DNA from 3 places in the Bacillus sp. H1a genome. Region 3 is predicted to be linked to each of the others. Evidence: riboswitches for the same ligand, from Rfam matches in the RefSeq annotation. Region 3 holds a riboswitch; each other region holds the start of a gene.
The links. A riboswitch is a leader RNA that binds a small molecule or an ion and turns the genes downstream of it on or off. The one in region 3 is predicted to bind thiamine pyrophosphate.

Region 1 (10,601 bases), on a different contig from region 3:
AGTAATTGATGGAAGTTTACTTTATTATTCTGTTACAACTGAAGCGATAAATGGTAAGTTACGATATTTTTCCGCACAGTCGATACCGTAGCCAACGATAAATTCGTCTGGAATTTGGAAGCCAACATATTCAGCTTTTAAATCCACTTTACGACGCTCGGGCTTATCCAGTAACGTACAGAATTTCAATGCTTTTGGTTTATGCATGAAGAAGTGATCTTTTAAGAAGTGAAGTGTTAAACCAGAATCGATAATATCTTCTACGACAATTACGTTTTTTCCAGTAATGTTTACATCGATATCTTTTAATAGTTTTACTTTTCCAGATGTTTCTGTTTGATTTCCGTAGCTAGATGCAGAGATAAAGTCGATTGTTACATCGTTTTTAATGTGACGAATTAAATCAGCAGCGAATACGAAAGATCCTTTTAATACAGCGATTACCACGATTTCTTCTCCTTCAAAATCACGTTCGATTTGAAGAGCTAGTTCTTTTACTTTTTCTTGTAATTGTTCTTCAGAAATTAAAGTGTCTTTTATTTCAATATTCATTTGAATCCTCCTACAATGTAAAACTTATGAACATTTCGACTGTAAAGGATAGAACGGAAAAAGTCAAAGAAGAATAGAGTTTTTTACAGAAATACCCACAATATAATCAGATGATATGATATACTGATTATATTAAGAAAACGCTTCCATAAAGGGTGATTATGATGAAAAAGAAACAGTATACGAGTGTAACGTTTATAAAAGCATTACTTTTAACAATTGTTCTTGGTATGTTGGCTTACATAATTGATGTACCTGCGATTCGCATTTCACTAATTGGAATGACTTTGGTATTAGGCGCAATTTCTCACGGTATGATGTCGCAGCTGCAAGAAGCTGGATTGGATGATATGAAAGATCATATAGATAAGAAATGAGAAACCTTCACGTATATAGAATGAAGGTTTTTTTCTTTTCTTACAAAAATGTAAGGTAATTTGTAAGACAAATCGATAGTTGCATAGTAGTGTTTTGGATAAACTATAAGTGTAAGGTAAAAGGCAAGCATATTTTAGGTAAATTAAGTTTTAGGCACTCTATATGTGAAAAAGGAGTAGGAGGGCATGGAGAAACGTTGGACGACCTTTTCTTTTTTAGCGACTAGTAACACCGTAATGCTAGCTGGAGAAATGGATTTTTTGCATATGTTTGATCGAGAAGACGATCATTCTTCTTCCAGATTTACAATGAAATGGAGTAAATGGAGCGATAGTTGTAAATCGGAAGAAGAGGCCCCTAACGAAAGGCAAAAAATTATTTTAACAAATCCTATTAAAGCATGGGTCGTTCAACGTCGTAAGTGTAACGTCAAAAATCACTTCAAGAAAACTGAGCCGAGACAATTAGTTATCACTCCGGCCCTTCCTACTTCTAAATCACGCGAAAGTAACAAATAAATATCGAGACACGCATCCAAAAAAACATCGTATATATTACGGTGTTTTTTTCTTTTTCTGAAATGAAATCTTTAAATGAAATATATTTCATCTGCATCTCATATTTACATCTGTTATTTATTTTAGTAATACATCCGATGCGAAGTGATGTGAATAAAGTATAAGGAGAGAATGAAGATGAAAAAGAGACTATTACCAATTTGTGCAATGGCACTTTTAACAGTAGGTTATTCTTCGGTAGCGAGTGCTTCAACTGGAACACTGACAAAGGAAGAGGCAGCGCAAGTGCAGTCAGATGTAGCTAAAAAGGAAGAAGCAATTAAGGCACAGCAAAAAAATGATGCAGAGAAAAAGCAAGCGGCGCAAGTACAAGAAAAAAGTGATATGGCTAAAAAAGAGGAAGCAATAAAAGCCGAGAAAAAGAGTGAAGAAGAGAAAAAGAGAATAGCACAAGAACAGTTAAAAAGTGATATGGCCAAAAAAGAAGAAGCGATAAAAGCACAACAAAAAAATGATGTAGCCAAAAAAGAAGTAGCGAAGCCAGTTGTACAAGGTGAAAAATTACCAAACACAGCATCAAGCAATGTAGCAATGATGGCATTAAGCGCCTGTCTTGTCGCAATAGGTACATTATTTGGATTGAATCGTCGCAATAAGGTTAAAGCGTAAATAAAATATTAGCCTATAAAGAATGGGATAATTTCATATATTAAAAATGGTAGGATGTCCCTACCATTTTTTGCATGGAGGGATGAAACATGAAGCTACTCAATTATATCGGTATTATATTAATGGCTATAGGGCTATTTATGGGATCATATTATGCGGTGGAATGGTATAAAGGAAAAAGCTCCGCTCAAGAATTAACAAAAGAAGAAATAAAGAGCCTTAAAAATATACAAGATAATCAGCTTTCTAATGAAAAACCAGTAACTTCCCAAGTGCCTTCTACTCAAATACAATATAAAGAAGGAGAAAAAGTAGCCATGTTGCATATTCCAAAAATAAAAAAGAAGTTTTCTATATATTGGGGAGCAAGCGATGCAACTTTAAAAAAAGGAGTCGGTATGTTTGTTAGTGATTTAACGACAACGCCATCTGGTGGAGGACATACTGTATTAAGTGGGCACAGGGATACTGTATTCACAGAATTGGGAGACCTGAAAGAGAAAGACAGTCTTTTGGTGGAGTATGACAATAAAATTTACACATATGAAATTCAAAAGAAGTGGATTACACATGCGGATGATCGCACTGTCATTGTGAAAAAAGAAGAACCGACTTTGACACTGACGACTTGCTATCCATTTGATTATATAGGGGATGCACCGGATCGATATATTATCGAGGCAAAGTTAATTACGAGCAATTCAAAATAAAATTATAGAGTGATACATGCTAGCTACTTAAAATGAGAGGGGGAGACATAGATTATGTCAAAAAACATTTTAATTGTTGAAGATGAAGATATTTTACGTGAAATATTAAAAGATTATTTTTTGAGTGAACAATATATAGTGTTTGAAGCGAGAGATGGGAAAGAAGCTTTAGTTTTATTTGAAGCAGAAGAGGTTGATTTAGTTATACTCGATATTATGTTACCAGAACTAGATGGATGGTCTGTTTGCCGAAGAATTCGTAAGACGTCCCAAGTTCCGATTATTATGCTGACGGCACGTGTTGATGAAGATGATACGCTACTTGGTTTTGAACTTGGAGCAGATGATTATGTGACGAAGCCGTATAGCCCGCCTATTTTATTAGCAAGAGCGAAACGATTATTAGAAAGTAGAAAAGCATCAAAGAAACCTTTAGAGAATGAAGATGATACGTTATCAATTCATGGCATTCACGTCCATTTTCCGTCGCGTACTGTTACTGTTGATGAGGCAGACGTTAGTTTAACACATACAGAGTTTGAAATATTAGTGTATTTCATGAAAAACCAAGGAATTGTACTAACAAGAGAACAATTAATTTCAAAAATTTGGGGATATGAATTTGCTGGCGATGATCGAACTGTTAATAGCCATATTCGTAATTTGCGAAATAAATTAGGAGAGAAGGCAAAGTACATTATAACTGTAGTACGAACCGGGTATAAATTTGAGGGGAATGTATGAGAAAAGGGATTGTACTAAAATTATTTACTCTTACAACAGCGTTATGTATGTTAATTTTAGCGACGATTTTTATTGGGCAAACGATATTTTTTAAACAATATTATGCGAATCGAAAAGTGGAAAATATTAAAGTGAACTTAGATTCCTTTAAAAATAACTATTTAAATGATGCAGGAAGTGCAGAAGGAATTCAGAAGCTGGAGCAAGACTTTTTAAGAGAAAATAATACGTGGATTACGACTTTAGACCAGTATGGGAATTTAAAACATTCAAATGATTATTATTTTGAGGTAACGATAGACCGTAAGCAACAGAAGAGTTTTGGACAACAAATATTCATGCTTCCCTTATACAATCTCATTAATATAGAAGAGATTGATAATAAAGCATTAGATCAGTTCTTAGGACAAGAAATTTATTTTTCTGGAGTAAAAAAAGAAGATAGTTTTATTCCATTCTCTTTCGCGTTAGGTAAGCAGAATTTAAGCGGATCTAATAAACCGCTAGAAAAGGCATTTAAGGAGAAAATAAGTAAATTAAATGAGGAGAAAAAGAAAGCAGCTCAAGAACAATTTGTTAAGGAAAAGAAGCCGGCCGTTCAGGAACAAGCTGCCCAAGAATCAGATGTTTACATAGGAGGACGTGTTACGAAAGTACAGTTACCCGATGTAAAAGGACCTGTAAATCCAATTTATAAAAATAGTTTATTCTTAGATAGCATAAAAGAGTTTCAAACAGAGTTATTACTAAAAGAAAGCGATCAAATACAGTATGAAACACAAACAATGGACTATGAAAAAAATGATATAAAATATAAATTATTAATTAAACCAATAACAGATAAAGACGGATCAGTGACATATATATATGCAATGGCATCTTTGCAACCAGTCGATGAGGCTGTACAAATGGTGCAAGATTATTACATTTACATTATTGCGTTTGTAGTCGTTCTTATATTTCTAGCTTCGTTCTATTACTCAAAACAAATTGCAAAACCGTTACTAAAAATAAATGATACAACGAAAAAAATAGCGCATTTAGATTTTACAGAAAAAATTCCGATTACTTCAAAAGATGAAATTGGTGATTTATCGAAGAATATTAATGTACTATCTAATAAACTCCATTCTCATATTGGACAGCTTGAACAAGATATTGAGAAGGAAAGAAAATTAGAAAATACGAGAAAAGAATTTATTTCAGGTGTTTCACATGAATTAAAAACACCGTTAAGTATTATGAAAAGCTGTATTTCTATTTTAAAAGATGGGGTAGCTGAACATAAGAAAGAGTATTATTTTCAGGCGATGGAGAGAGAAGTAGACAAAATGGATACTTTAATTTTGGATATGCTTGAGTTAGCTAAATTTGAGTCAGGCACGTATAGAATGAAAAAGGATTCATTTTATATTGATACGATAATTGAAGACATATGCGAACAGCTTTCTGTAGAGATAGAGAAAAAAGAGCTTCGTGTTCATAAAAATGTATGTCCAATTGAAGTAATTGCAAATCAAAGTCGGATTGAACAAGTCATCGTGAACTTCATTACGAATGCAATACGTTATACACCAAATAAAGAGGATATCATTATTTCTACAATAGACGGGAAAGATCGTATAAAAGTGTGTATTGAAAATAAAGGTGCCCGCATTGAAGAAGAACAATTAGATAAAATTTGGGATCGTTTTTATAGAGTGGATGCAGCTCGCCAGCGTTCACAAGGTGGAACGGGGCTTGGGCTGGCCATTTCTAAAAATATTTTAGAATTGCACGATGCTGAATATGGGGCAAAGAATACAGAAGATGGTGTGTTATTTTACTTCTATTTACCGAAAAAAGCGTAGATGATACAATCTACGCTTTTTTAATTTAATTTCATATTATCTTTACTTAATCTTTATTTTTAAGCGATATAATCGGGTTAGAAAAAGAGGTTATGTAAGGAGTAGATTAGCCGTGAATAGCAATTTACTAGGTGTGATGGTATTTATTTTCTTTTGTGCATTTATTGTATTTATTATTGATATTACTCATTGAGAGCTTTGATAAAAAAAGAGCGCTAATTAAGCGCCCTTTTTTTGTGAATTCATTTGATAAGCACCAATGCTTTTGAATAAGCGTGGTGAAGTGATAAATAAAAATATAAGTAAAACTGTACATAAAATAAATGACCCAATCATTGTGCTACCGTTAAATATTAAAGAATATAAGAAAGCTGATTGTCCTTTTGGTGCATATTGTCCCCAGAAAATGATACCGGCAATAAAGTGGCAGAAGTAGCGAGCTAAACTACCGATAAAAGTAGCAAGGATAATATAGGAAATGGTTTTCTTTCTTTCACCGTTGATTAAAGTTTGTTGAATTTGTTTATAAAAGATTCCAGCAAATCCAACGAATGCGAAAGCAACAAAGTATTCAATGATTACTTGAATTGGTGTGACGATAATTGCATCCCCTACGACAATTTGTAATAATCCCCAAATTAAGCCTCCTAAGAAAGCCATTTTGAAGCCCCAGCGGTATGCGATAATAAAAATAGGAATCATAGCAAATGAAATGGAACCGCCTGTTGGAAGTTTAATTGATAATGGTAAAATATCGATAACCAAGGCGAAGGCTGCAAGAATTGCAGATTCGATCATCGCTTGTAAATTGGTGTTACGCATGTTGTCTCCCCCTAAATCCAAGTTACACAAAAAAGAACATTATCATAGGAGGATACGAAATACGTAAATAAAAAAGAGGTATGTATTTCGGACGTTTGCACAATCCCTGCGTTAGCATTAACTAACAGGTTCGAAGGGTCGGAACGAAGTGTTCCCTCTCAGCGGCAAGGCTCCCCCTGTGATAACGAGATTCTTTATTTGCTATTGTTTATTGTAAGCGAAATGGATGAGAATGGCAAATGAACCTTGTATGACAATAATTGAAATATAATTGTATTGAAATGTTAATAAATATGAAGCAAAAAGATATAGTCCAAATGAAATAGAGTATGATATAATTTTCTTGAAAATAATTATCATTCTCTTCTGAGGGGGAAGGTTATGAGCTTAGTAGATATAAAAATTGGTGAGAAAGTGTTAGTACAAAGTATTCAGTCGCTAGATAATTTACTAAAGAGAAGACTGGCTGCTTTCGGTCTCGCGGAAGGAAGCGAACTTCGCCTGAAACAGAAGGCGATGTTTAAAGGTCCTTGTACATTGGAGTGTCGTGGACAGCTAATTAGTATTCGTCATTGTGACGCGAAAATGATAAAGGTGGAATTAGCGTGAATAAGGTTGCTTTGCTAGGGAATCCGAATACAGGGAAAACATCATTATTTAATGCGCTCACTGGTTCTTATGAATATGTAGGGAACTGGAGCGGTGTAACAGTAGAAAAGAAGGTTGGTAAATTAAAAGGTAAGCAAGGAACATTAATTGATTTACCAGGCGTTTATGATTTAAATCCAGTTTCACGTGATGAAGGTGTCGTTACGAACTTTCTACTAACAGACGAATTTCATCATATGTTAAATATAGTGGATTCTTCGCAATTTGAGCGAAATATGCATTTAACATTACAATTACTTGAATTTGGTAAGCCAGTTTCAATTGGTTTAAATATGATTGATGTGGCAAAGCAAAGAGGAATTGTTATTGATGTAAAACGATTATCAGAAATATTAGGTGTAACAGTCGTTCCTGTCGTTGCAAGAAGCGGAAAAGGCTGTGAAGAATTACTTGCTACTCTTCATGAAGAGAAACAAAAAGAGAAAAAGCCATTCGTTATTTCATATGGTGTACAAATGGATGAAGGAATCGGAGAGGTAATCGCTCTTTTAGAGACAGCGAATTATGAGCATCCAAGATGGTTAGCCCTTCAATTTTTAAGCAATAACGAAGTAGTAGAAAAAGAAATGAAAGCATTACCAATTTATAAGGAACTTATAGCCATTCGATCTCGTTTAGAAGGAAAACTTGATTGTACGTTGGAGGAGCATATTTACAAAACTCGTGAAGCGTATATTGAAAAGTTAAAAACAAATGTCATTCAGCATGAGAAAGAAGGAAAAATTCCTTTTTCGGAAACAATCGATAAGTTAATTACACATAAAATTTTAGGACTTCCAATCTTTTTAGCAGTTATGTTTTTTATTTTTCAAGTTACGTTTACGTGGATTGGTACACCTTTATCTGATATGCTTGATGGATTTTTTGGCGGGCAACTTACTGATTGGGTTACAGCTGGTCTCGCAAGTGTTGGGGCTTCTGATTTTATTCAAGCGCTCGTTACAGAAGGTATTATTGCCGGTGTTGGTGCGGTATTAGTATTCGTTCCACAAATCTTTGCACTATTCTTCTTCATTTCATTATTAGAAGACTCAGGATATATGGCGCGAATTGCAGTTGTTATGGATAGAATTATGGAGTTTTTCGGCTTAAACGGAAAAGCATTTATCCCGATGATTATCGGCTTCGGATGTAACGTTCCAGGTATTATGGCAGCGAGAACGATTGAACAGGAGAAAGAACGTTTACTTACAATTTTAGTAACACCATTTATGTCTTGTTCAGCACGTTTACCTGTATATGCATTATTTGCGGGAGTGTTCTTCCCTCATAGTCAGGCGACTGTTGTGTTTTCTTTATATGTTGCAGGTATTGTTCTTGCGTTACTCGTTACAAAAATTATGTCCCTTACTATTTTAAAAGCGGAAAAATCTATTTTTGTAATTGAACTACCTCCTTACCGTGTGCCACAAGCGAAAACACTATGGCTGAGCACGTGGGAGAAAGGTAAAGGATTTGTTCGTAAAGCAGGTACATTTATCTTCGGTGGTTCTGTTGTCATTTGGTTATTAAACTATGCAGGCCCATCAGGATTCGGTGTTGATATGGGAGACAGTTTCTTAGCGATGATTGGTGGTTTTATCGCTCCACTATTTGCACCGCTCGGCTTTGGAACGTGGCAAGCTGGGGCATCCCTTTTAACAGGATTTTTAGCGAAAGAAGTTGTCGTTTCAACAATGGCGATTATTTATGCGGTTAAAGAAGATGTGCTAGGAAATGTAATGGGGGCACATTATACAGCGTTATCAGCGTACGCATTTATGTTCTTTGTTTTATTATATGTTCCGTGCTTAGCGACAGTAGCTGTTATTAGACGTGAAACAGGATCGGTGAAATGGACAATTTTCTCTGTCGTTTATCCACTTGTTGTTGCTTATGTATTAACGCTCATTATATACCAAGTTGGATCCTTACTCGGATTCTAGAAGGAGATGTATTACAATGATGGTCAATATTATAATTGGAGCTATCATTTTTGGTTATGCAGCATATACGTTAGTTAATTTTGCAAAGAGAAGTAAAAAAGGAAAATGCGCAGCATGTTCTTTAAATAAGTCATGTCAGTCGCAAACTTGTAGTCCAGATATGGAGCAAATTGCTCATAAATAGAAAAAGCTTTGCGAATTTCGCAAAGCTTTTTTATTTACTTTTTAATTGTAACAAGTTGAGCTCCTTCTACACCATTTTTTCCAGGGAATTCTTTACTAGGATCTTTATCGAATTTTAGTACGCCTACAGATTTCTCTTCACCTTTTACATTCCCGTAAGTTGCATCGTCAACAATTGCGAACATGTCTGCATATGCGCGGCCACTTCCGATAATTGTGTTACCTTCATATTTTAATTTTGCCCCATCAAGTGTAGCATTTTCTACCTTCTCTTTTGCAAATAGTACGCCTTGCTCTGCTGTTACAGCTGGTAATTTATCAATTGCTTTTGTGTCGTCATTTTTATCGACTTTTTTAAGGAGTTCTTTCTTAATAAGTTCTTCCCCTGTTTTCTTATCCATTACAAGAACCTTTTTATCTTCAAGTGTTGTAAGTTTCATTTTATACATATCTTTTTCTTTTACTTCTTTTTTATTTTTATCCGCAATTTGCTGAACTTGTTCTTCTGTTCCGTACAATACAAAGCCGTTCGCTTTTTCTCCTAATAAAGAACAACCTGATAATGCTCCGAATGAAATTGCTGCCGCTAACCCGATTCCTACTAATTTTTTCATGATGATTTCTCCTTTTATATGTTTTATAGTAAATGCAGTTTCTGTATTAGTCCTGAAATTATGAGAAGCTTTTTTGTTATTCCGTTGCTTATGGTATTAGTCTATAAGAAATATGGAGATGCAACTATCGAGTTAGCTTACAGTAACATTACAATGATGTAATTTAATGAAAGTACGTAAAAATAAGTTAATTTCGAGAAAAGAAATAATAAGAATATAGTAGGAATACAATATTCTATCTAGAATGTCATATTATATTGGATGTATTTTGGAAATAACATGTAAGGACATCTTAGTTTTGTTATAATAAACACATAGGTTGTAAAAATGAATATTCTTACTGTAAAGGGAGATTTTTAATTTTTCTAAGTAGTGAATTTGAAATATGAGGTATATCATAGGAGGAATTTGGATGTCTGTATTTAAACGATTACGAGATTTAACAATGTCAAATGTGTATTCATTAATTGAAAAAGCTGAAGATCCAGTTAAGATGACGGATCAATATTTACGTGATATGCAAGCGGATGTACAAGAAGCTGAGAAAAGTGTAGCTGCTCAAATCGCACTTGAGAAAAAGTTCAAGTTATTATTTGAAGAGCAAGAAGCACTTGTGAAAAAACGTGAAGAGCAAGCACATATGGCTGTTCAAGCTAGCAACTTAGATCTTGCGCGTCGTGCTCTTGAAGAAAAACAAAATGCAGAGCAAAAGATGAATGAATATAAAGCAAGCTATGAACAAAATAAAGCTGCTGCTGATAACCTTCGTGCGAAGCTAGAAGAAATGCGTAAGCAATTAACAGAGCTGAAAAATAAACGTGAAACACTTGTGGCACGTGTAAACGCAGCGAAAGCACAAAAGAATATTAATCAGGCGATGTCTGGATTTGATGCAAATACAGCAAAAGCTGGTTTAAGCCGTATGGAAGAGAAAGCTCTTCAATTAGAGGCTGAGGCAGAAGCGAGC
Region 2 (10,601 bases), on a different contig from region 3:
TAAAACAGCAAACGGTGAGATTTTTGAAATCTTCAATGACCTTGGAATCGATTTAGAAACTAACTTACCGAGTATTGAGAAGGTCAAGGATCTTGTATTTAAGTTAGAAGCACAGTTCCCAGAAATGAATACACTCATGGATAAGGCGTTAGATGATGCAACTCGCGCGGAAGATGTTGTGAAAGTAGCGCAGAAAGAGTTACCAGTTGTAGAAAGTGTTATTAATGATGGGCAGGACGCACTCAAGAGTTTAGATACATTCTTTGCGAGAAATGACGAAACGTTGAAACGTGCTCCTGGAACTATTAAGAATAATTTAATTGTAATGCAAACAGGTTTGAATGGTGCGGCGGCAATTACGGATTTCTTAAAAAATCCATCTGTTGATTTCAATCTAGCACTTCCAGATCCATCTAAATTCCCAGTGTTACCTAATATAACTATTCCACAGATACCAGAACTACCGCAGGTGAATGGTCAATTGTATAAAGATATTGCTAAAAATATTGATCAAACTGTAAATAATGTATTCGGCTCAATACGTGTTGGAACAACTTATGCACAAGGAGTTATAAACGGGTTACAAAATGGTAATTTCGACCCAGAAAAAGCGAAACAAGATCTTAATAAGGTTTCTGAGAATCTTCAAGGTCGTGCGGATAGTGTTTCATATTTAATTGATGTCTTTACTAAATTTAAAGAATCTGCACCAACTGATTCTGGAAAAGACTTCTTCCAAAAACGAATAGATAAATTAACGAATCTTAAATCAGCTATAGAAAATGCAAATGGCGGCGTTAAAGATATCGCTAATATTATAGGTACAGGGCAAGAAGTGAAACAAGATGTAAGAGATGCTACTAATAAAAAGTTAGATGCAATAAATAGTTTAGTAAATCAAGCGGAGGCAGATTATAATGCAACGTTTGTAGCAGATTTTGAAAAAGCAGTAAGTACGGCTGAACAATTAAAAGATAAAGCTGGAAATGCGCAACAGAATTTAAATCAAGAAATAAAAAAAGTTAACGAGATATTAGACAATGGTAGAGAAGGCTATGATCAGGCTGTAAATAATTACGGCAGATTAAAAACAGAGCTTGAAAAAGCCAGAGAAGACTTAAGTAATAAAGGTGTCAACGGACTAGATTCTACAAAAGTAGCTTTAAATGATTTAAATGGCCAGTTTAAAGCGGGGCTAAATTTAGTTAACGATATGATTCCCGTTATGGAAAATGCGAATAAAGTTTTAGCAGATGTAAATAGTGATAAGAACATGAAGAACATGATTTCTAAACTGAATAAAGTAAAAGATGGTTTTCAAAAAGGAATCGATTTAACTGATAAAGGAATTGACGCTATTAATAAAGGTCAAAAACCAGCGGCAGATGTTATTGAGAGCATTAATGAAGTATCTAAAAATGTTTCGGGCCAAATAGGTGACATCTTAGCTAAATACGATTCAGAAATCGTTCCAAACTTTAATGAAGCAATTGCTCGTACAAAAGAGATGTCTAAAAACACGTCTCAAATTTTAAAAGAAGCAAACAAAAAGCTTCCAGATGTTAAAAAATTACTAGAAGATTCATCAAAAGGCTTAGTGGACGGTAGAAAGAAATTAGCAGATATTAAAGCTGAAATGCCGGAGACTGAGAAAAAGATTAAAGACTTAGCAAATAAAATTCGTGATTTTGAATCAGAAGAGGATATAAAAGACATCATACGTTTATTGAAAAATGATGTTGAAAAGCAAAGTGATTACTTCGCGAATCCAGTAAATTTAAAAGAGAATAAATTATTTGCGATGCCGAACTACGGTTCAGCGATGTCACCATTCTATACAGTGCTTGCACTATGGGTTGGTGCACTATTAATGGTTTCGTTATTAACAGTAGAAGTACATGAAGAGGGCGCGAATTATAAGAGCCATGAAATATACTTCGGACGTTTATTAACATTCTTAACGATAGGTCTTTCGCAAGCGTTTATCGTATCGATGGGGGATATATTCTTACTCGGTACGTACGTAGTCGATAAATTCTGGTTTGTGTTATTTAGTTTATTTATTGGGGGAGTCTTTGTTTGTATCGTATACTCACTCGTTTCTATTTTCGGAAACGTTGGGAAATCGATGGCGATCATCTTACTTGTACTGCAAGTAGCAGGATCGGGCGGAACATTCCCAATTCAAATGACACCACCGTTCTTCCAAGCAATTTATCCGTTCTTACCATTCACATATGCAATTAGTGCAATTCGTGAAACAGTAGGTGGAATGCTTTGGGATATAGTCATTAGAGATTTACTCGTGTTAAGTGCTTTCGTAGTAGTCATCGTTGTTGCTGCGATATTACTAAAAACACCAATTAACAAATCAAGTGAAAAGTTTGTTGAGAACGCAAAAGGAAGTAAAATTATTCATTAAAATAAAAGGTTCCTACCGAAATTGGTAGGAACCTTTTTGTATTTAAAAATAGGTTTAATCAAATTTTAATTTCTTTAATGCTTCTGCGAACGGATTGTTTAACGGTTCTTCTTCTTTCTGTTGTTGTTTCATATATTTTTGGACGTCACGTTTATCAGCTTTGTTGCCTGATTCTTTCTTACGTCTTTCTTGGAACGTAGAAAGTTTTTCGCGATAGCCACATTTACATGCGAAAATTTGGCCAGATCCTTCACCACGTAGTTCTAGTTTCTTTTTACACTGAGGGCAGCGTGCGTTTGTAGTGCGGGATACATTTTTACGATGACCACACTCGCGATCTTGGCATACAAGCATTTTACCTTTTTTACCGTTTACTTCTAACATTGGTTTACCGCAGTCTGGACAAGACTTCGTTGAGATATTGTCGTGTTTATATTTTTTATCGCTCGATTTAATTTCAGCAACAATTTCTTTCGTATAGTTTTTCATTTCTGAAATAAATACTTCTTTTTTTAATTTACCTTTTGCGATCGCTTCAAGTTTTTGCTCCCATTCACCAGTTAGTGTAGGAGATTTTAGTTCTTCTGGCACTAAATCAAGTAACTGACGCCCTTTTGATGTAATGTGAATGTCTTTACCACGTTTTTCAATTAAGAATGAATTGAAGAGCTTATCGATGATATCCGCACGTGTAGCTACAGTACCTAATCCACCAGTTGATTTTAATGTATCAGCAAGTTGTTTGTTTTGCGTATCCATGTATTTTGTTGGGTTTTCCATCGCTGAAAGTAACGTTGCTTCATTAAAACGTGCAGGTGCTTTCGTTTGACCTGATGTTTGGACAATTAGTTTTATGTTTAATGTATCGCCTTTTTCAATGCGAGGTAAGATTTGTTCTTTTAAATCGTCTACTGCATCATCATCTTCAAATCGATTTTCATATACTTCTTTCCAACCAGCATGCAAAATTGTTTTTCCGCGTGCGATGAACGTTTCATCACCAATTTTTGTGCGTAATGTTAGTTGTTCATATTCAAAGGCTGGGAATAAAACTGCTAAGAAACGTTTCACAACTAAATCATAAATTTTACGTTCTTTATCTGTGAAAGCTGAGAAATTTACATAGCTCTCTGTTGGGATAATTGCGTGATGATCGCTTACTTTACTATCATCAACAAATGATTTATTAGATTTTACAGGTTTTTGCAATACTTTATGCGCTAAAGGACGGTATTCTCCGACGCCACATGCCTTCAGACGCTCTGGAAGCGTTCCGACGATATCAGATGAAATGTAGCGTGAATCTGTACGAGGATACGTTAAAACTTTATGTTGCTCATATAGTTTTTGCATAATGTTTAATGTTTCTTTTGCAGAGTAACCAAAGATTTTATTCGCATCACGTTGTAGTTCAGTTAAATCGTAAAGACCAGGAGCGAACGACTTCTTTTGTTTCTTATCAATATCTACAACAGTAGCATTTTGCTTACTGATTTTATTCACAAGTGCATCAATTTTTTCTTTATTAAAGCTGCGACTATTTCCTTTTATATCCTGCCAAGTTAGCTTTAATCTCTCAGCTGTTTGAGCTTCGATACCGTAGTAAGTTTGAGCTTTAAAATTCTTTATTTCGTCTTCACGGCCTGCAATAATGGCTACAGTAGGTGTTTGGACACGACCACAATTTAGTTGGGCATTAAAGCGGGTAGTTAATGCTCGAGTCGCATTAAGACCGATATACCAGTCAGCTTCTGAACGTGCGACAGCTGAAGCGTATAAATTGTCATATGCTTTGCCAGGCTTTAAATTTGCGAAGCCATCTTTAATTGCTTTATCAGTAACCGATGAAATCCATAAACGCTTAATCGGTTTGTTCATTTTAACTTTATCGATAATCCAGCGCGCTACTAATTCACCTTCACGGCCAGCGTCTGTAGCTATAATGATTTCACTTACATCTTTTCTAAGTAGCTGGCTTTTCACAGCGTTAAATTGTTTTCCTGTTTGTTTAATTACCGTTAGTTTTAAACGCTCAGGTAGCATTGGTAAATCTTCTAAATTCCACTTTTTATATTTTACATCATAGCTTTCTGGATCTGCTAATGTAACGAGATGGCCTAAAGCCCAAGTAACAATATATTTACTACCTTCAAGGTAGCCGTTTCCTTTTTTATCACATTTCAGTACACGTGCGATATCACGTGCAACAGAAGGCTTTTCAGCAATTACAATACTTTTTGCCATTTTAAAAACATCCTTTCAAATTTCCATACGTTAAATATAGCATACATCTTTGCTGGATTCAGTTATGCTACAGGTTTGAAATATTTCCGATTAAATGAATGAGGGAGGATTTACGTATATAAATAAAAGTTTGATATAAATGTCAGATTTTTGAGTGTATACGTTGACATTGTAAATGAATTTCATTATCATTAAAGGGGGTTACCAAAATATTGCCAAAATAATATATGGGAAAGTTGATTAATACATATAAATTATGTTCTTAATTGATAATGAAATTCATTTTAACCATAAGAAGGCAAGAAAAGGTTTTACCAAAAGAGTTATGATTTCTATCATTCTATAAATAGATGAGGGGGATAAAATGATAGGATTATAATCTGTTTAAAATCAGATGATGGCGACAGAACATAATCTGCACCATGAATAACTATGAAAAAAAGATATTTGTTTATTATGCTTATTGTTTTATCGATTGCTTCTATTTTCATTGGTGTAAAAGATATAAGCCTCATGGATATTGTGCATTGGGATCAAGATAAAATGCAGGTGGTATTCATTAGTAGGTTGCCACGTTTAATCAGTATTATCGTTGCTGGTGTGAGCTTAAGTATAAGTGGCTTAATTATGCAGCAATTGAGCAGAAATAAATTTGTATCTCCGACAACTGCGGGTACGATGGATAGTGCGAAGCTTGGGGTGTTAGTGTCGTTAATGTTATTTACGACAGCGAGTCCTCTTGAGAAAATGCTTGTTGCATTTGTCTTTGCATTAGCTGGTACATTTTTATTTATGCAAATTTTAAAGAGAATTAAGTTTAAGGATGCGATATTTATTCCACTTGTAGGGATTATGTTTGGGAACATTATTAGTTCCGTTACAACATTCTTTGCTTATAAATATGACTTAATTCAAAATATCAATTCCTGGCTACAAGGTGACTTTTCAATGATTATGAAAGGAAGATATGAGATTTTATATTTAAGTATCCCGCTTGTAATCATCGCCTTTTTATATGCAAATCGTTTTACTGTTGCTGGAATGGGAGAAGACTTTGCTGCGAATTTAGGGATGAATTATAATCGAGTACTAAATATTGGACTTGTTATCGTTTCTTTAATTTCCGCGTTAGTTGTTTTAACTGTAGGAATGATTCCATTTTTAGGGCTTATTATTCCGAATATTGTTTCTATTTATCGCGGAGATAACTTGAAGAATAGCTTACCGAACACTGCCTTGCTAGGAGCAGTTTTCGTACTAGCTTGCGATATACTTGGCCGGGTCGTAATTTATCCGTACGAGATTTCTATTGGTCTTACAGTAGGAGTAATCGGAAGCGGAATTTTCCTTTATTTATTGATGAGGAGAAACGCATATGCAGCTTAGAAAACAAAGAAATTATAAGATGATTTTGGCATTACTAGCCATTGTATCAGTTATAGTCATTGGGATATTTTTATTTATTAACTTAAATATGAACACATTAGATTATGCCTTGCCGAGAAGAGGTAAGAAATTGTTAGCGATGATCATAACAGGCGGAGCGATTGCATTTTCGTCAATGATCTTCCAAACGATTAGTAATAACCGTATTTTAACACCGAGTGTTATCGGTTTAGATTCACTTTATATGTTTATTCAAACGTTTGTTGTATTTGTATTTGGATCACAACATTTCACGATGATGAACACAAACGTAAACTTCCTTATATCAGTAAGTTTAATGGTGATTTTCTCACTATTTCTTTATAAGTTTCTGTTTAAAAGAGAAGGGAATAATATTTACTTCCTACTTTTAATCGGATTAATATTCGGTACATTCTTCCAAAGTTTATCGTCCTTTATGCAAGTGCTCATTGATCCAAATGAGTTCCAAATTGTACAAGGGAAAATGTTTGCAAGTGTAAATAATGTAAAAACAGAGCTACTAGTAACGTCTATCATTGGAATTGTATTGGTTATTGCTTATGTGTATAAAGAGCTGAAATTATTAGATGTACTATCACTCGGAAGAGATGAGGCAATTAATTTAGGAGTAGATTATGACAAAGTCGTGAAGAAGCTTTTAATTGTAATTGCAATTTTAGTATCTATTTCCACAGCGTTAGTAGGACCCATTACATTTTTAGGACTGCTTGTAGTAAACGTTGCACGTGAATGTTTGCATACATACAAACACAAATATTTAATAATAGGTTCTATCCTTATTAGTATTATCGCCTTAGTAGGAGGACAATTGATTGTTGAAAGAGTGTTTGAATTTAACACGACTTTAAGTGTCATTGTTAACTTTGTTGGTGGCGTGTACTTCATTTATCTTCTATTAAAGGAGAGCAAGTCATGGTAGAAGTAAGAAACATATCAAAGCAATATGGTAATAAAAATGTTGTTGAAGATGTCTCTATTAAAATAGCAAAAGGAAAAATCACATCTTTTATTGGTCCAAATGGAGCAGGGAAAAGTACGGTTCTTTCTATGATTAGTAGGTTATTAAAAAAAGATGCTGGTGAAATCTACATTGAAGATAAAGAAATTGGGGAATGGAAGAGCGATGAGCTTGCTAAGAAAATCTCAATTTTAAAGCAAACGAATCATATTAATTTAAGGCTTAGCATTCGAGAATTAGTTAGTTTCGGTAGATTTCCATATTCACAAGGTAATCTGACAAAGGAAGACTGGAGCCATATTGAGGAAGCTATTCGCTATATGGAACTTGAGGACATCCAGCATAAGTATTTAGACCAACTCAGTGGTGGGCAGAGGCAAAGGGCGTATATCGCAATGGTTATTGCTCAAAATACAGAATACATTTTATTGGACGAGCCACTGAATAATCTAGATATGAAACATTCTGTACAAATTATGAAAGTACTGAGACGACTTGTTGAAGAGCTTGGAAAAACGGTTGTTATCGTAATTCATGATATTAATTTTGCTTCTTGTTATTCCGATCATATCGTTGCTTTGAAAGATGGAAAAGTAATGAAAGAAGGTCCAACGAGCGAAATTATTGATAAAGCTGTTTTAAAAGATATTTATGATATGGACATCCATATAGAAGAGATATCTGGAAACAACATTTGTATTTATTTTTCATAAGAGGAAGTTATTTTTGATGGTGTAAATGTGCTATCGATTTAAATAATTTTAAAAATTTTATTGAGGTGATTGAAGTGAAGAAATTAGCGATGCTATTATTAACTTTCATGCTTGCTATTGTCGCTGTGGCATGTAGTAATGGTGCTTCTACTGACAAGAAGACCGAGGCAAGTGAAAGTAAATCAAAAGAAATTACGATTAAGCACAAATTAGGCGAAACGAAAGTTAAAACGAATCCGAAAAACGTTGTAGTATTCGACTTCGGTTCATTAGATACATTAGATAAACTAGGTGTTGACGTGGCTGGTGTGCCGCAAAAAAGTGTACCAGAATACCTTTCTAAATATAAAGATAAAAAGTATAAAAACGTTGGTGGTTTAAAAGAACCAGACTTCGAAAAAATCAATGAAATGAATCCGGAATTAATTATCATTTCTGGACGTCAAGCTGATTCATATAAAGAATTCGAAAAAATTGCTCCAACAATTTACGTAGAACAAGATACAAAAGAATACATGAAATCATTTAAAGAAAACACAGAAACATTAGCGAAAATCTTCGATAAAGAAGATAAAGCGAAAAAAGAAATTGCAGCAGTTGAAAAAGACGTGGCAGAATTAAATGAAAAAGCGAAGAAAAGCGATAAAAAAGCTTTAGTTATTTTAGCGAACGATGGTCAAGTAAGTGCATACGGCCCTCAATCTCGCTTCGGTATTATTCATGATGTGTTTGGCGTAACTCCTGTTGACCCAGAAATTAAAGCAGATACACATGGTAATAAAGTTTCATTTGAGTACATCCTTGAGAAGAACCCTGATTACTTATTTGTAATTGATAGAGGCGTAGTAACTGGCGGGAAATCTTCTGCTAAGCAAGTTGTTGAAAATGAACTGGTAAGTAAAACAAACGCTGTGAAAAACAAAAACGTAGTTTACCTTGATGCAAACTACTGGTACTTATCTGGTGGCGGACTTGAGTCTGTATCAGCAATGGTGAAAGAAGTATCAAAAGCTATAAAATAATAGTATGAAAAGAGTGATAGGATTCCCTATCACTCTTTCTGTATAAGAAAGTAAAGAACTTGTTATTTCACTAGAATGAGAGTAGACTTTGAAGTAGTTGAATAAAAAGCACATGGGAGTTTGCGGATGCAAACTGAGAGTATGACTAACCCGTCATTGACCATTTGAACCTGTTGGATAATGCCAGCGTAGGGAGAGTGTAAAAGCACATGTTCAGACACTTTGCATACGCAAAGTGTCTTTTTGTGTATCTCCCATCATTAAAGTTAGGAGATGAATAGAATGAATGTACAAGAAATTAGTAAAATAGTGGAACTGGTAAGAGAGTCTAATCCACTCGTGCATAATATTACAAATGTCGTTGTAACAAACTTTACAGCAAACGGTTTGTTAGCATTAGGAGCATCGCCTGTAATGGCATATGCAAAAGAAGAAGTAGCAGAAATGGCTAGTATTGCTGGCGCACTCGTTTTAAATATGGGTACACTTCGCCCCGAAGAGGTAGAAGCGATGTTACTTGCTGGTAAATCAGCAAATATGAATCATGTACCAGTACTATTTGATCCAGTTGGTGCAGGAGCAACTTCTTATCGAACAGAAGTTGCAAGGCATATTCCAGCTGAAATAAATTTAGCGATAATTCGCGGAAATGCAGCAGAAATAGCTAATGTTATTAATGAAAAATGGGAAATCAAAGGTGTAGACGCTGGTACTGGAAATGGTAATGTCGTAAGTATTGCAAAACAGGCAGCGGATGAATTAAATACAGTTGCTGTGATCACTGGAAAAGAGGATATCATTACAGATGGAGAGCGGGTAGTTCTTATTCGCAATGGCCATAGCATTTTAACAAAAGTTACTGGAACAGGCTGTTTATTAACTTCTGTAATAGGAGCATTTGCAGCAGTTGAAAAAGATTATGTGAAGGCAGCTGTCGCAGCAGTAACATTTTATGGAGTAGCTGCGGAACTGGCAGCAGCCAAAACGGTAGAAAAAGGACCTGGTAGCTTCCAAATTGAGTTCTTAAATCAATTAGCGAATACAACTTCAGAGGATATTGAGAAGTATGGAAAGATTGAGTTTGTACAGTAAGGAGGGGAAATAGATGTCGCGTATTACAATGGATGAAATGTCTAAATTACTACCAGTATATTTTATTATGGGTAGTAACAATTGTACGAAGGAGCCACTGCAAGTATTGAGAGAGGCACTAGAAGGCGGTATAACACTTTTTCAATTTCGTGAAAAGGGAGAAGGGGCTTTAACTGGTGAGAAACGTATTCGTTTTGCGAAAGAACTACAAACACTTTGCAAAGAGTATAATGTGCCGTTTATTGTGAATGATGACGTTGAATTAGCTCTTGAATTAGATGCAGACGGTGTACATGTTGGACAAGATGATGAAGGAATAACATCTGTTCGTGAAAAAATGGGAGATAAAATTGTTGGAGTATCTACACATACAATTGAAGAAGCACGCTGGGCGATTGAAAACGGAGCTGATTATTTAGGAGTTGGTCCTATTTTCCCAACGAGTACGAAAAAAGATACGAAAGCAGTTCAAGGAACGAAAGGGCTAAAGTATTTTAGAGAACACGAGATTACAATACCGATTGTTGGTATTGGCGGAATTACAATTGAAAATACAGCTTCTGTTATAGATGCCGGTGCGGATGGTATTTCGGTTATTTCTGCGATTAGCTTAGCTGATTCTGCGTATGAAAGTACGAAGAAATTAGCTGATGAAGTAAATAAGAGTTTGTAAGAGAAGATCATGTAGCATAAAATGCTACGTGATCTTTTGTCGTATAAAA
Region 3 (10,601 bases):
AGTACATACAGCTGCTGTGGGACCTGTTTCTAGTAACTGGGACCGAGCATGTGAATTATATGCGCAAATTAAGGGGGGAACAGTAGATTATGGTACAGCACATTCAGAAAAACATGGACATAATCGTTTTGGCCGAACTTATAGCGGGTTTGCACCGAATTGGAGTGAATCAAATAAAGTTCACCTAATTGGACATAGCATGGGTGGACAAACAACGAGAACTTTAGTTCAGTTGTTAAAAGAAGGAAGTTTTGAAGAAAAGAATTATGTGAAAAATCATCCGAATACGAATATCTCACCTTTATTTGAAGGTGGAAAATCATATGTTCATAGCGTTACAACATTAGCAACTCCTCATAATGGTACAACACTTGCGGATGGAAGTCGTCTGTTGCCGTTTGTTAAAGAATTACTTATTGCGGCTGCGAGTATGGGAGGGAATAATAATCTATCATTATATGATTTTAAATTGGATCAATGGGGTATTAAGAAGAGTGCCGGAGAGCCCTTTTTGCAATATACTGATCGTATTCTAAATAGTTCAATTTGGAAAAATACAAAAGATTTAAGTCAATGGGATTTAAGTACTGATGGAGCAAATGAATTGAACAATTGGGTAAAAACACAATCAGATGTGTATTACTTATCGTATAGTGGGCATGCTTCGCAAGCAACGCCTTTAACAGGTTTGCATCTACCCCATATTACGATGAATAAAGTATTAATGGGAAATGCATTTTTCTTAGGCTCCTATACAAGGTATGAAGAAAACCGACCATTAATTGATACGTCTTGGTGGCAAAATGATGGTGTAGTAAATACAAATTCTATGATTGCGCCTTCGTCTAATATTGCTGTAAATGATAATGAGTCTTTACAGATTGGAAAATGGAATCATATCGAAACGAAAGTGAATTGGGACCATCTCGATATGGTAGGATTAAGCGTTTCAGACACATTAGGTTTTTCTAATATCCAAGAGTTTTATAAAACAATTGCAGAAAAATTATCACGGTTACCGAAATAGATAATAATAAAGCGCTCTCGATGGAATTCGAGGGCGCTTTATATTATATTGAAAGAGGGATTTGGTAGAAAATATGGGGGGATATTATGAAAATTCAAGTTGTATTATCAGGGTATGGGACAGTAGGAAGAGAGTTTATAAAATTATTAAACGAAAAACATTTATATATAAATGAAACATATGGAATTGATTTAGTTGTTAGTGGAGTGATAGGAAGAAATATTGCAATACATAATGAGGAAGGTTTGTCTATTAATGATTTATTGTTATATGGTGGCGGTACTGCTGCAATTGAAAAATATATAGAACATTATCCAGAGAATCGTGGAACTATTAATATAAATGGTACTGTATTAGTTGAATCAACTGCTACAAATCTTAAAAATGGAAATCCAGGGAAACAGTACATGGAACAAGCTATTGAAAATCAAATGGATGTAGTAGCTATTTCAAAAGGCGCACTTGTTACAGCTTGGAGTGAACTGAATGAGGAAGCACGTATTTCAGGCTCACGTATTCGGTATAGCGGTGCAACTGCGGCTGCGTTACCTACATTAGACATTGGACAACTAAGTTTAGCAGGTTGCCATATTGAAAAGATAGAAGGAATATTGAACGGGACAACAAATTATATTCTTACAAAGATGTATGAAGAAGATAAAACGTTTGAAGAAGCGTTGCATGAAGCACAAAATAAAGGAATTGCGGAGACTAACCCATTATTAGATATTAGCGGGATGGATAGCGCATGTAAATTATTACTTTTGACGAATAGTTTAATGGGAACAGAGTATTCACTTAAAGACATACATATCGAAGGAATAGAAGACATTACAAAAGAACAAATTCAAAATGTGAAGGAACAAAATAAATCTATTAAATTAATTGCATCAGCATATAAAGATGATGATGGAAAGATAAACTTAAAGGTACAACCATGTGATATAGAGAAAGAGCACCCGTTAGCAAATATAAATGGTACCGAAAAAGGAATTACGTTCTTTACAGATACAATGGGACAAGTCACTACAATTGGTGGAGCTTCTAATCCACGCGGAGCAGCTGCTGCTGCTTTAAAAGATGTAATTAACTTATATCGTAAAGATTTGTAAGACCGTACCGCTATTAATAAAAAATACATATGTAGTGGACCTTTTGAGAATGAAATAAATATGCAAAAATAATTGCAGGGGGTAAGGAATTGTTTAAGGATTTTAAAGTTGTAAAAGATCGTCCCGTTTATATTCAATTGAAGGATTATTTGAAAAAGATGATTATGAAAGGGCATTTGTTAGGGAACCAGAAAATTCCATCAACCCGAGAACTGAGTGAATTATTATCTGTGAGCAGAAATACAGTACTCGCTGCTTATGCGGATTTAGAACAAGAAGGGCTAATTTATGCAGTTAAAGGAAAAGGAAATTTTGTTGCGAAGGTGGATATAAGTAACACTTCGTCTGTTGAAATAGATTGGAAAAATAAACTCAATACAGTTACCGCATTAGCGGATGAATTAGATTTAATGAAACATGGTGTTCGCTGGGAAAAAGGAATGATTGTTTTTAATAGTATAGCCCCGGACGAAAAGCTATTTGATGTTGAAAATTTCAAAAGAGCTTTTCTTACTCGTATGTCCATTGAAGGGAATATCGTATTGAACTACGGATATGCAAAAGGTTATCGACCGTTAATGAATTATCTACTTCATTACATGGAAATGAAAGGTGTAGACATTTCGAACAAAGATATTTTAATTACAAACGGATTTACAGAAGGGTTAGATATTGTATTATCTTCTTTATCGAAGAAATCAGGGCGTGTTATTTGTGAGAATCCAACTCACCATGCTGCACTGAAGCTTTTTCGCTTACATGGACTTGAAGTTCATGGGATGGATATGAGAGATGATGGTATTGATACGAATCAATTAGAAAAAAGTTTGCGTGAAAAGGATTTTGATTTCGCGTATTTAATTCCTTCTTATCATAATCCAACCGGTATTGTTACGAGTTCGGAGAAAAGAACGGAATTGATGAGGTTATTTTCAAAATATAAGATTCCTATTATAGAGGACGGATTTAATGAAGAATTACGTTATTCAGGTTCACATTTAGCGCCATTATTAACTTTTGCTGGGGCTGGTAATAATGTGATTTATATTAGTAGCTTTTCAAAGGTACTTTTCCCTGGTTTACGTGTAGGTTGGATCATTGCAGACAAAGAACTGATTCATTATTTAGAAAGTGTAAAAAGAGCAAGGACCATTCACACATCAACGTTAGATCAAGCTGTTCTGTTTCAATATTTACATGAAGGATATTTCGAAAAATATTTAAAAAAGGCAAGATCTGTTTATAAGAAAAAATATGAGTTAGCTGTTGGGGCGTGTAATCAGTACATCCCGTTTAAAAGAATGACTGGAGATGGTGGACTTCATTTATTTATAGAATTGGAAGAAAAAATTCATGCCCGCACACTTTTACAAAAATGTTATGAGAAAGGAGTTACGTTTTCTCCTGGAGATGTTTTTTACTCTGATGGAGGAGGAGCGAACACTTTCCGATTAGGCTTTTCACGTTTGAAAGAAAAGGAAATTGTTAGCGGTATTCAAATAATTGGTGATACATTAAAAAATGAAATTTGGAGTTGAGAAGATGAGAATTGGCGTTATTATGGGAGGAGTATCCTCTGAAAAACAAGTATCAATTATGACTGGGAATGAAATGATTGCACATTTAGATAAGAGTAAGTATGAAATAGTTCCAATTACGTTAAATGAAAAAATTGATTTAATTGAAAAAGCGAAAGACATTGATTTTGCATTGCTAGCATTACACGGAAAATACGGAGAAGATGGGACAATTCAAGGAACGCTTGAGAGTTTAGGTATCCCTTATAGCGGGAGTAATATGTTATCTAGCGGTATATGTATGGACAAAAATATTTCGAAAAAGATTTTGCGTTATGAAGGAGTAGAAACACCAGATTGGATTGAACTTACGAAAATGGAGGATCTAAAGCTTGAAGAGTTAGATAAGTTAGGCTTTCCATTAGTGGTAAAACCAAACACTGGCGGATCGAGTGTTGGAGTAAAAATCGTCTATAATAAAAATGAATTAATTTCTATGCTGGAAACTGTATTCGAATGGGATTCTGAAGTAGTAATTGAGAAGTATATAAAAGGTGACGAGATTACGTGTTCCATTTTTGATGGAAAACAGTTACCTATCATTTCAATTCGACATGCAGCTGAGTTTTTTGACTACAATGCAAAATATGATGATGCTAGTACAGTTGAAGAAGTTATAGAACTTCCAGCTGAAATTAAAGATCTTGTAAATAAAGCGTCAATTGCTTGTTATAGAGCATTAAAATGTAGTGTTTACGCTAGAGTTGATATGATTGTAAAAGATGGAATTCCATATGTAATGGAAGTTAATACGTTACCTGGAATGACAAAATCAAGCTTGTTGCCAAAAAGCGCAGAAGCAGCGGGAATTAGCTATAGTAAGCTATTAGATATGATCGTTGAAACGTCTTTACAAGTAAGGAAAAACGAAGGATTTTAATTTTTAAAAAATGATTGGTTTATTATTTTAATAGAACAATCCAATAAGTTTGACAGTTTCAAGAAGTATGCTATGATGAATACGAAAACTATATATTTATCCACTAGGGGTGCCTATAATAGGCTGAGATCAAAAGTATTTTTGAGACTCTTAGTACCTGATCTGGTTAATGCTAGCGTAGGGAAGTGGAGAAGACGGATAATGATTAACGAATACGTTTTTGATGTCTATTTCACTTTCTTTACGCTTGTAAAGAAAGTTTTTTTATTTTACAGCACTAGAAACCAGGAGAAGTACTTATTATATAGTTTCAAAAGTAGACTTTTATTTATTGGAGGGATTTAAGTGTCTTTTTCACAGTCATTACGTAATGAAGTAAATTTTATTTGGGAATCGAGTTTCAATCATCCGTTTGTGAAAAAACTCGGAGAAGGAACACTAGATTTAGCTAGTTTCCGTTATTATGTGCTCCAAGATTCATATTATTTAAGTCATTTTGCACGAGTGCAAACATTAGGTGCTGCAAAGGCCCTTGAATTAGAAACGACGGCTCGTATGGCGCATCATGCACAAAATACATATGAAGCTGAGTTATCATTACATAAGAACTTTGCTAAGAAATTAGGAATTACGAAAGAAGAAAAAGACAATTTTGTACCAGCACCAACTGCATATGCGTATACATCCCATATGTATCGTGCTGCTTATGAGGGGCATTTAGGAGATATTATTGCAGCTATACTACCTTGCTATTGGTTATATTATGAAATTGGTGAACGTTTAAAAGGAAGTCAGCCAGAAGAACCCATCTATCAAGAATGGATTTCTGCATATGGATCGGATTGGTTCCGTACATTAGTAGAAGAGCAAATCACACGATTAGATACTATCGCTGAAAAAGTAACAGAGGCAGACCGTAATCGTATGAGAAAACACTTTATTATTAGTAGTCAATATGAATATTCATTTTGGGAAATGGCATATACATTAGAAAAATGGCCGGTGAATGAAGAAGTTAAAGGTGTTTTTTAAAAAAGAGTATAGTGAAGGTATCGCTATATAAAGAGGCGATACCTTTTAATATATTTAGTTTCTGTAAATATTTTGTAAATTATATATACAGAATATAACGATTTATCATATAATCGTTTTGTATTATACTAGGCGATGTAAGGAGGGATTAATATGGTAAAAGTAATACGTGAAATATAAGAAAGTATTGGTATCTTTCATGAGGTTGGTTTATGTAATGTTATATTCGTATAATTAGATTAAAATGTTTCTTCTGAAGTACTTGGTTTTAAATTAATTAGATTGGGCTTTATAAAAATTAGCGAGCTTTTTTAGTTTTATTCATAATCAAGATAATTAATAAAGAGAGGAAGTATTCATAGTATGAAAAAAATACAATTATTAACATTTAATGATGTAGTAGAACCCCTCTTTAATGAAAAAGTAGCATATATATATTTTCCCATTGAATGGCTTGATATTGTAGATATACATTATAGAACATTTTTATTAACGAGCAAATTAAAACTTTTAAATGAAAGATTGTATGATATGTTCTCTGACATATTATTCATTCAGCATAATCCATATATATTAAAGGAAGATACGCCTTGGATTGTTTCAAAAGAACCAATGAGACAAGAACAGTTGGACTATATTTTACAAAGTTGGTATGCGGTTATTCATGATTGGAAACCGAATAAATTAACAGATCCACCATGTTTAGAATGGCATTATGATTTAATATGTAATTTACCAGTATTACATGATAAAGAAACATATTTTAAATGGGTTCCAGCATTAATTACACATGTTTTTTGCGAACAGCCTGTACGTATGAATAATAAGAATGAAGAAGAAATATATTTTTCACCACTTCGATCACAAAATATTTGTGAAGCGATGTCAGAGCCAATTATAGATGAAGAAACACAAGATTATTTCGCTTATGTGTATCGGTTTGAATATATAACTCGTGGAGGCGAGAATATTCCACTTTTGAAAGTATCCATAGGGATTAGGCGATTTTATCAACAATATAATCATAAAGATATGTCTATACTTTTGAGTCGGAAACGCGGATTAATACTAGTTTCAACTCCTGAATTTGCATCGGAAAATAAAAAGCAGCGATTTGTAAAGTTAAAAGTGCAACAAGCGAAAAAAGGAATAAAGTGGATTAAACTTTATAGAAATTTAAAAGATGATTTTAAGATAGGAGGAGAAGTAGTGTTAGATCATATTCTTCAATATCCGAAAGAGTATATTGCGGGAACGAATGTCAGAGTGCTACTTCCATATAATGAAAAAATATATAAAGTTCAAGGAACAAAAATAAAATTTGGTATAAAAGTAAGAGATAAAGAGGAACTTTTTAATGAATTCCAGCGAAGTTTTCCATATTTCACATTGCTTCCAGAATGTGAAAAGATATTAACTAATACTGAAAATGAACAATTACCTTTATTTGCGCCAAAGGGATTAAAAACAATTACGTTAGAAGTATGGTCGAACGATATATTAATAGAGATAGAACAAGCGTTATTAGAAAGCAAAGTAGTTCTGGCTCAGAATGATGATTCCACTTATTTATTAAATGCAGACGCTCCAGTTTTGTTGAAGATAGTGAGATGTAATATTGAGAAAGTGTTACAAAATCCATATCGCATGCAATATTGCCATAAATATAAAACAAATCTTGTTGACGATGTCGTGAAAGCTGTGCACGCTACAGCAGGAGAGCGAAATGAAACGACGTTAGCATTAATCGCAATAAAAAACTATGACGGGCGTGAGAAAATTGATCCGAAGCAAATTATTCGTGAAGGATTCGCTCGAACGAAACGTATTTCAACATTTATTAATTTATTTATCGGACAAAGTGTGTCTAAAGGAGAAATAATAACCGCAGTTTTTAGTTTGTTAGAGCAAAAGGGTTTCTTAAAGCGTAGTTGGAATAAGATGGAATTACCAGGTACTTATGTAAATTTATCAATTGAGAAAATATATAAATTCGATTCCTTACCTATTTTTTCAAAAATAAATGGGACAGAAATTTCATATAAATTATACGGACAAGCAGAGTGGAACACGATTGATCATACATTATTAAATATAGATAATTATAATGCGGTTGTACCCCAGCCATCTAAAAGAAATGATATGGGAGTTCGTTTTAAACAATTCGTGTCCGAAACGTTAGTTGAAATATTACAAGATGCGCAAAAGCGAAATGAAGATGTTTATTTTATTGTAGATGCAAATATGAGAAAATATTGGATAAAAGAGTTGCAAAATGAAACCATTGATATAGATGTTTTACCCGATATAATCTCGAATTCAAAAGAATATTCAAATTTAAAAGTAGTAAGAATTAATACAACTTTTGATGTACCGAGTTATATTACTAGAGAACATAATTACGTTATAGATGAGAGTGGCTTATTTGCAGATCAAAAAGGAATGTATTATAGCACTAATGCGCACGTGTTAGAGTGTGATGAGATAGTACAGCAGTACATACTTGAAATTATCCCGTTAGGTGCAAAACCCGAAGAGAGGGACGACATCGCCAAATTGATACATTACATGTGTTATAAAACAAGCTCGCTCACGGAAAGAAATATACACAAGACGTATTCGATGCAAATGGCTAAATTAATAAAAAATTATATTACGGATATAGATGCAAGAGAATTTAAAGAATTTAATGATGAATTAGATTTGGATATAACGATCTTAGAAAAGGAAGATTCGTTGTTATTAATTTAAATATCAGTAAACAAATCCTGCTAGTTATAATGAGCAGGATTTGTCATTTTTTAATGTAAATATAGATATGATTTGTCATGTATATTTTCTTTTTCATATTTACTTTATTCACATACGGGATTAAGATGTTTTTTAGAAATACCACTATTGTATCACGAAGAGTTGCCTTAAAATATGAAATTTACTTTACAAAACTGAAAAAGAATTTGAAAGGAATGGGGAATGGTGAAAAAATTAGATGTACTATTAATGGTGCTGAGCAGCCTCTTTCCAGTTGCAGGCATTATGAAGCAAATCCCTCTAGAGCAATCTTTATTTATTGGAGGGTTATTATTTTTCACTAGTTTTGGTAGTTATTACGCAAAAAAGATGTACTCACGAATATGTAGCTGGATAGCATACGCTTCATTTATTACATTATTGTTAGTCATTTGGAATCAATATGTTACAATGAGTTCGTTAATAGCGAACGCGAAAATCGCTGCATGTATCGCTTTAATTCCATGTATATTCCGTTTTCGTACATACGGGCTTACAGTAGGCTTACTCTCACTATGGTCTGCATTGTTATGGGATATAAAGGAAATAAAGTCATTAGCAATTCTTGAGCGTATTACAAGTTTAATGACAACACAGTATTCATATCTTCTGTTTCTAATGGGAGGACTTATATTTGGTGGATTACTTGCGATGCTATTGCACCGTAAAGAAAAAGATAATAACGTAGAAAATACAAATATATTTAAACAAAAAAAGAAACGCAACAAGCCAACATTTAAAATTCGTATTCCTAGATTACCAAAGTTTAAGATTAAATTATTTAAGTTTGGCGGAAAATCTTCTAAACGAAAAACGCCAGAAACTATTTATGAGCGTAATTATGATAAACCAGTTGAAACATATCAAATGACAGAGCAAGAACAGCAACATAAAGTAGAAGCTATACAAGGACAAACAAGGATGGAACGTCGAAGAAATAGGTATAATGCATAGTAAAATTAGTTAACCCCTTAATGATTTATCGTAGAATTGATAGATTATTAAGGGGTTTTATATATAGTTCTTTAATACTTTGAATGGAAAATAGATTTCTAAAGAAATTTGTAGCATACTTTAAAAAGTGAGACTTGAACAAAATAATGGAGGTGCCAAAATGCTTATTTTTACAATTATTTCTGTATGTATATTATTCTTAGTGAGCTTTTTACATGTATACTGGGCTTTCGGAGGAAAGTGGGGAACAAATAGTGTCATTCCAACTGAATTTGGAGAAAAAACGTTTACGCCCGGTACAGCAATGACATTATTAATTGCGCTACTATTAAGTGTAGCAGCAATAATTTTATTACTACAAGCGAAAGTTATTAGTTTTGCGGTTCCAAACGTTATTATTCAAATTGGCACATGGGTTTGTATGATTGTTTTTTTCATTAGAGTAGTAGGTGAGTTTAACTATTTTGGAATATTCAAACGTAAAAAGGATACTCCTTTTGCTAAAATGGACACTCTTTTATATATTCCTCTTTGTGCCTTCTTATCTCTCACATTTTTATTAGCAATTATCCAGTGAAAATATATAAACTCGTATTAGTTAATATATTTTAGTAATGTAAAGAACTCGATATAACAAATGATGAAATAGGTGGTTTCTGTGTAATCAGAAACCACCTATTTCATCCCGCATTAACGGGCAGTAAGAATCCCACCTCAAAATTCGAGTGTAAAGCAAAGAAGTTAGGTGGGAGATCAGCTGCCCGTAAAAGCCCGATTGGTTCAACTAATAATCAGTGGGGGATGAACAAAACCCCCCACTGATTAAAGTTTCACTTTATACGAGTGCAAACATTGACCATCCAAAGAAATTATTTCTAGAATAAGATGCCAATTTAAAAACTAAAATAAGGTTGCAAGTAGAAACATGCACATTTTTTGTTGGGATAGATTTTAGTTTGGAGTTCTAAGATTGTTGCATTTCTTTTATTTTTTTGGTTCCCAAAATACAACTAATAATTGCAAGTATTGCACTAGAAGATATAAAATTTACAGTCCAATAAATTCCTGTTCCAGTAATTAAGTCGATAATTACAAATTTTTTAATTGCCGAACCTTGTACAGTATGAAAAATAAATTGGTTGTTTTTGTTGCCCAATGTTGTCACGTCCCTTATCCTTTTTTAATACATATGACAAGGTAGGCCTGTTCTAGTCATTTAATCTCAAGGA

Region 1: another riboswitch for thiamine pyrophosphate. It lies ahead of thiT (energy-coupled thiamine transporter ThiT); the one in region 3 lies ahead of tenA (thiaminase II).
Region 2: another riboswitch for thiamine pyrophosphate. It lies ahead of thiM (hydroxyethylthiazole kinase); the one in region 3 lies ahead of tenA (thiaminase II).

What each region holds. Positions count from the first base shown of each region.
Region 1 covers NZ_AYMH01000027.1:54,072-64,672, forward strand. The annotation lists gene hpt (hypoxanthine phosphoribosyltransferase) at 25-552, opposite strand; gene U860_RS0113010 (hypothetical protein) at 714-929, shown strand; gene U860_RS0113015 (hypothetical protein) at 1,116-1,448, shown strand; gene U860_RS0113020 (LPXTG cell wall anchor domain-containing protein) at 1,626-2,117, shown strand; gene U860_RS0113025 (class D sortase) at 2,207-2,827, shown strand; gene U860_RS0113030 (response regulator transcription factor) at 2,882-3,571, shown strand; gene U860_RS0113035 (HAMP domain-containing sensor histidine kinase) at 3,568-5,421, shown strand; gene thiT (energy-coupled thiamine transporter ThiT) at 5,641-6,264, opposite strand; TPP riboswitch at 6,329-6,430, opposite strand; gene U860_RS0113045 (FeoA family protein) at 6,625-6,852, shown strand; gene feoB (ferrous iron transport protein B) at 6,849-8,837, shown strand; gene U860_RS0113055 (FeoB-associated Cys-rich membrane protein) at 8,854-9,021, shown strand; gene U860_RS0113060 (lipoprotein BA_5634 family protein) at 9,056-9,634, opposite strand; gene U860_RS0113065 (PspA/IM30 family protein) at 10,047-10,601, shown strand, end outside.
Region 2 covers NZ_AYMH01000055.1:20,506-31,106, reverse strand. The annotation lists gene U860_RS0124180 (YhgE/Pip domain-containing protein) at 1-2,422, shown strand, start outside; gene topB (DNA topoisomerase III) at 2,477-4,666, opposite strand; gene U860_RS0124170 (ABC transporter permease) at 5,099-6,052, shown strand; gene U860_RS0124165 (iron chelate uptake ABC transporter family permease subunit) at 6,042-7,013, shown strand; gene U860_RS0124160 (ABC transporter ATP-binding protein) at 7,007-7,765, shown strand; gene U860_RS0124155 (siderophore ABC transporter substrate-binding protein) at 7,840-8,787, shown strand; TPP riboswitch at 8,890-8,999, shown strand; gene thiM (hydroxyethylthiazole kinase) at 9,070-9,879, shown strand; gene thiE (thiamine phosphate synthase) at 9,893-10,552, shown strand.
Region 3 covers NZ_AYMH01000029.1:141,182-151,782, reverse strand. The annotation lists gene U860_RS0114685 (lipase) at 1-1,027, shown strand, start outside; gene U860_RS0114680 (homoserine dehydrogenase) at 1,114-2,139, shown strand; gene U860_RS0114675 (PLP-dependent aminotransferase family protein) at 2,229-3,677, shown strand; gene U860_RS0114670 (D-alanine--D-alanine ligase) at 3,682-4,596, shown strand; TPP riboswitch at 4,692-4,797, shown strand; gene tenA (thiaminase II) at 4,942-5,628, shown strand; gene U860_RS0114655 (RNaseH domain-containing protein) at 5,992-8,379, shown strand; gene U860_RS0114650 (DUF3959 family protein) at 8,605-9,372, shown strand; gene U860_RS0114645 (DUF3995 domain-containing protein) at 9,533-9,949, shown strand; gene U860_RS0114640 (hypothetical protein) at 10,337-10,528, opposite strand.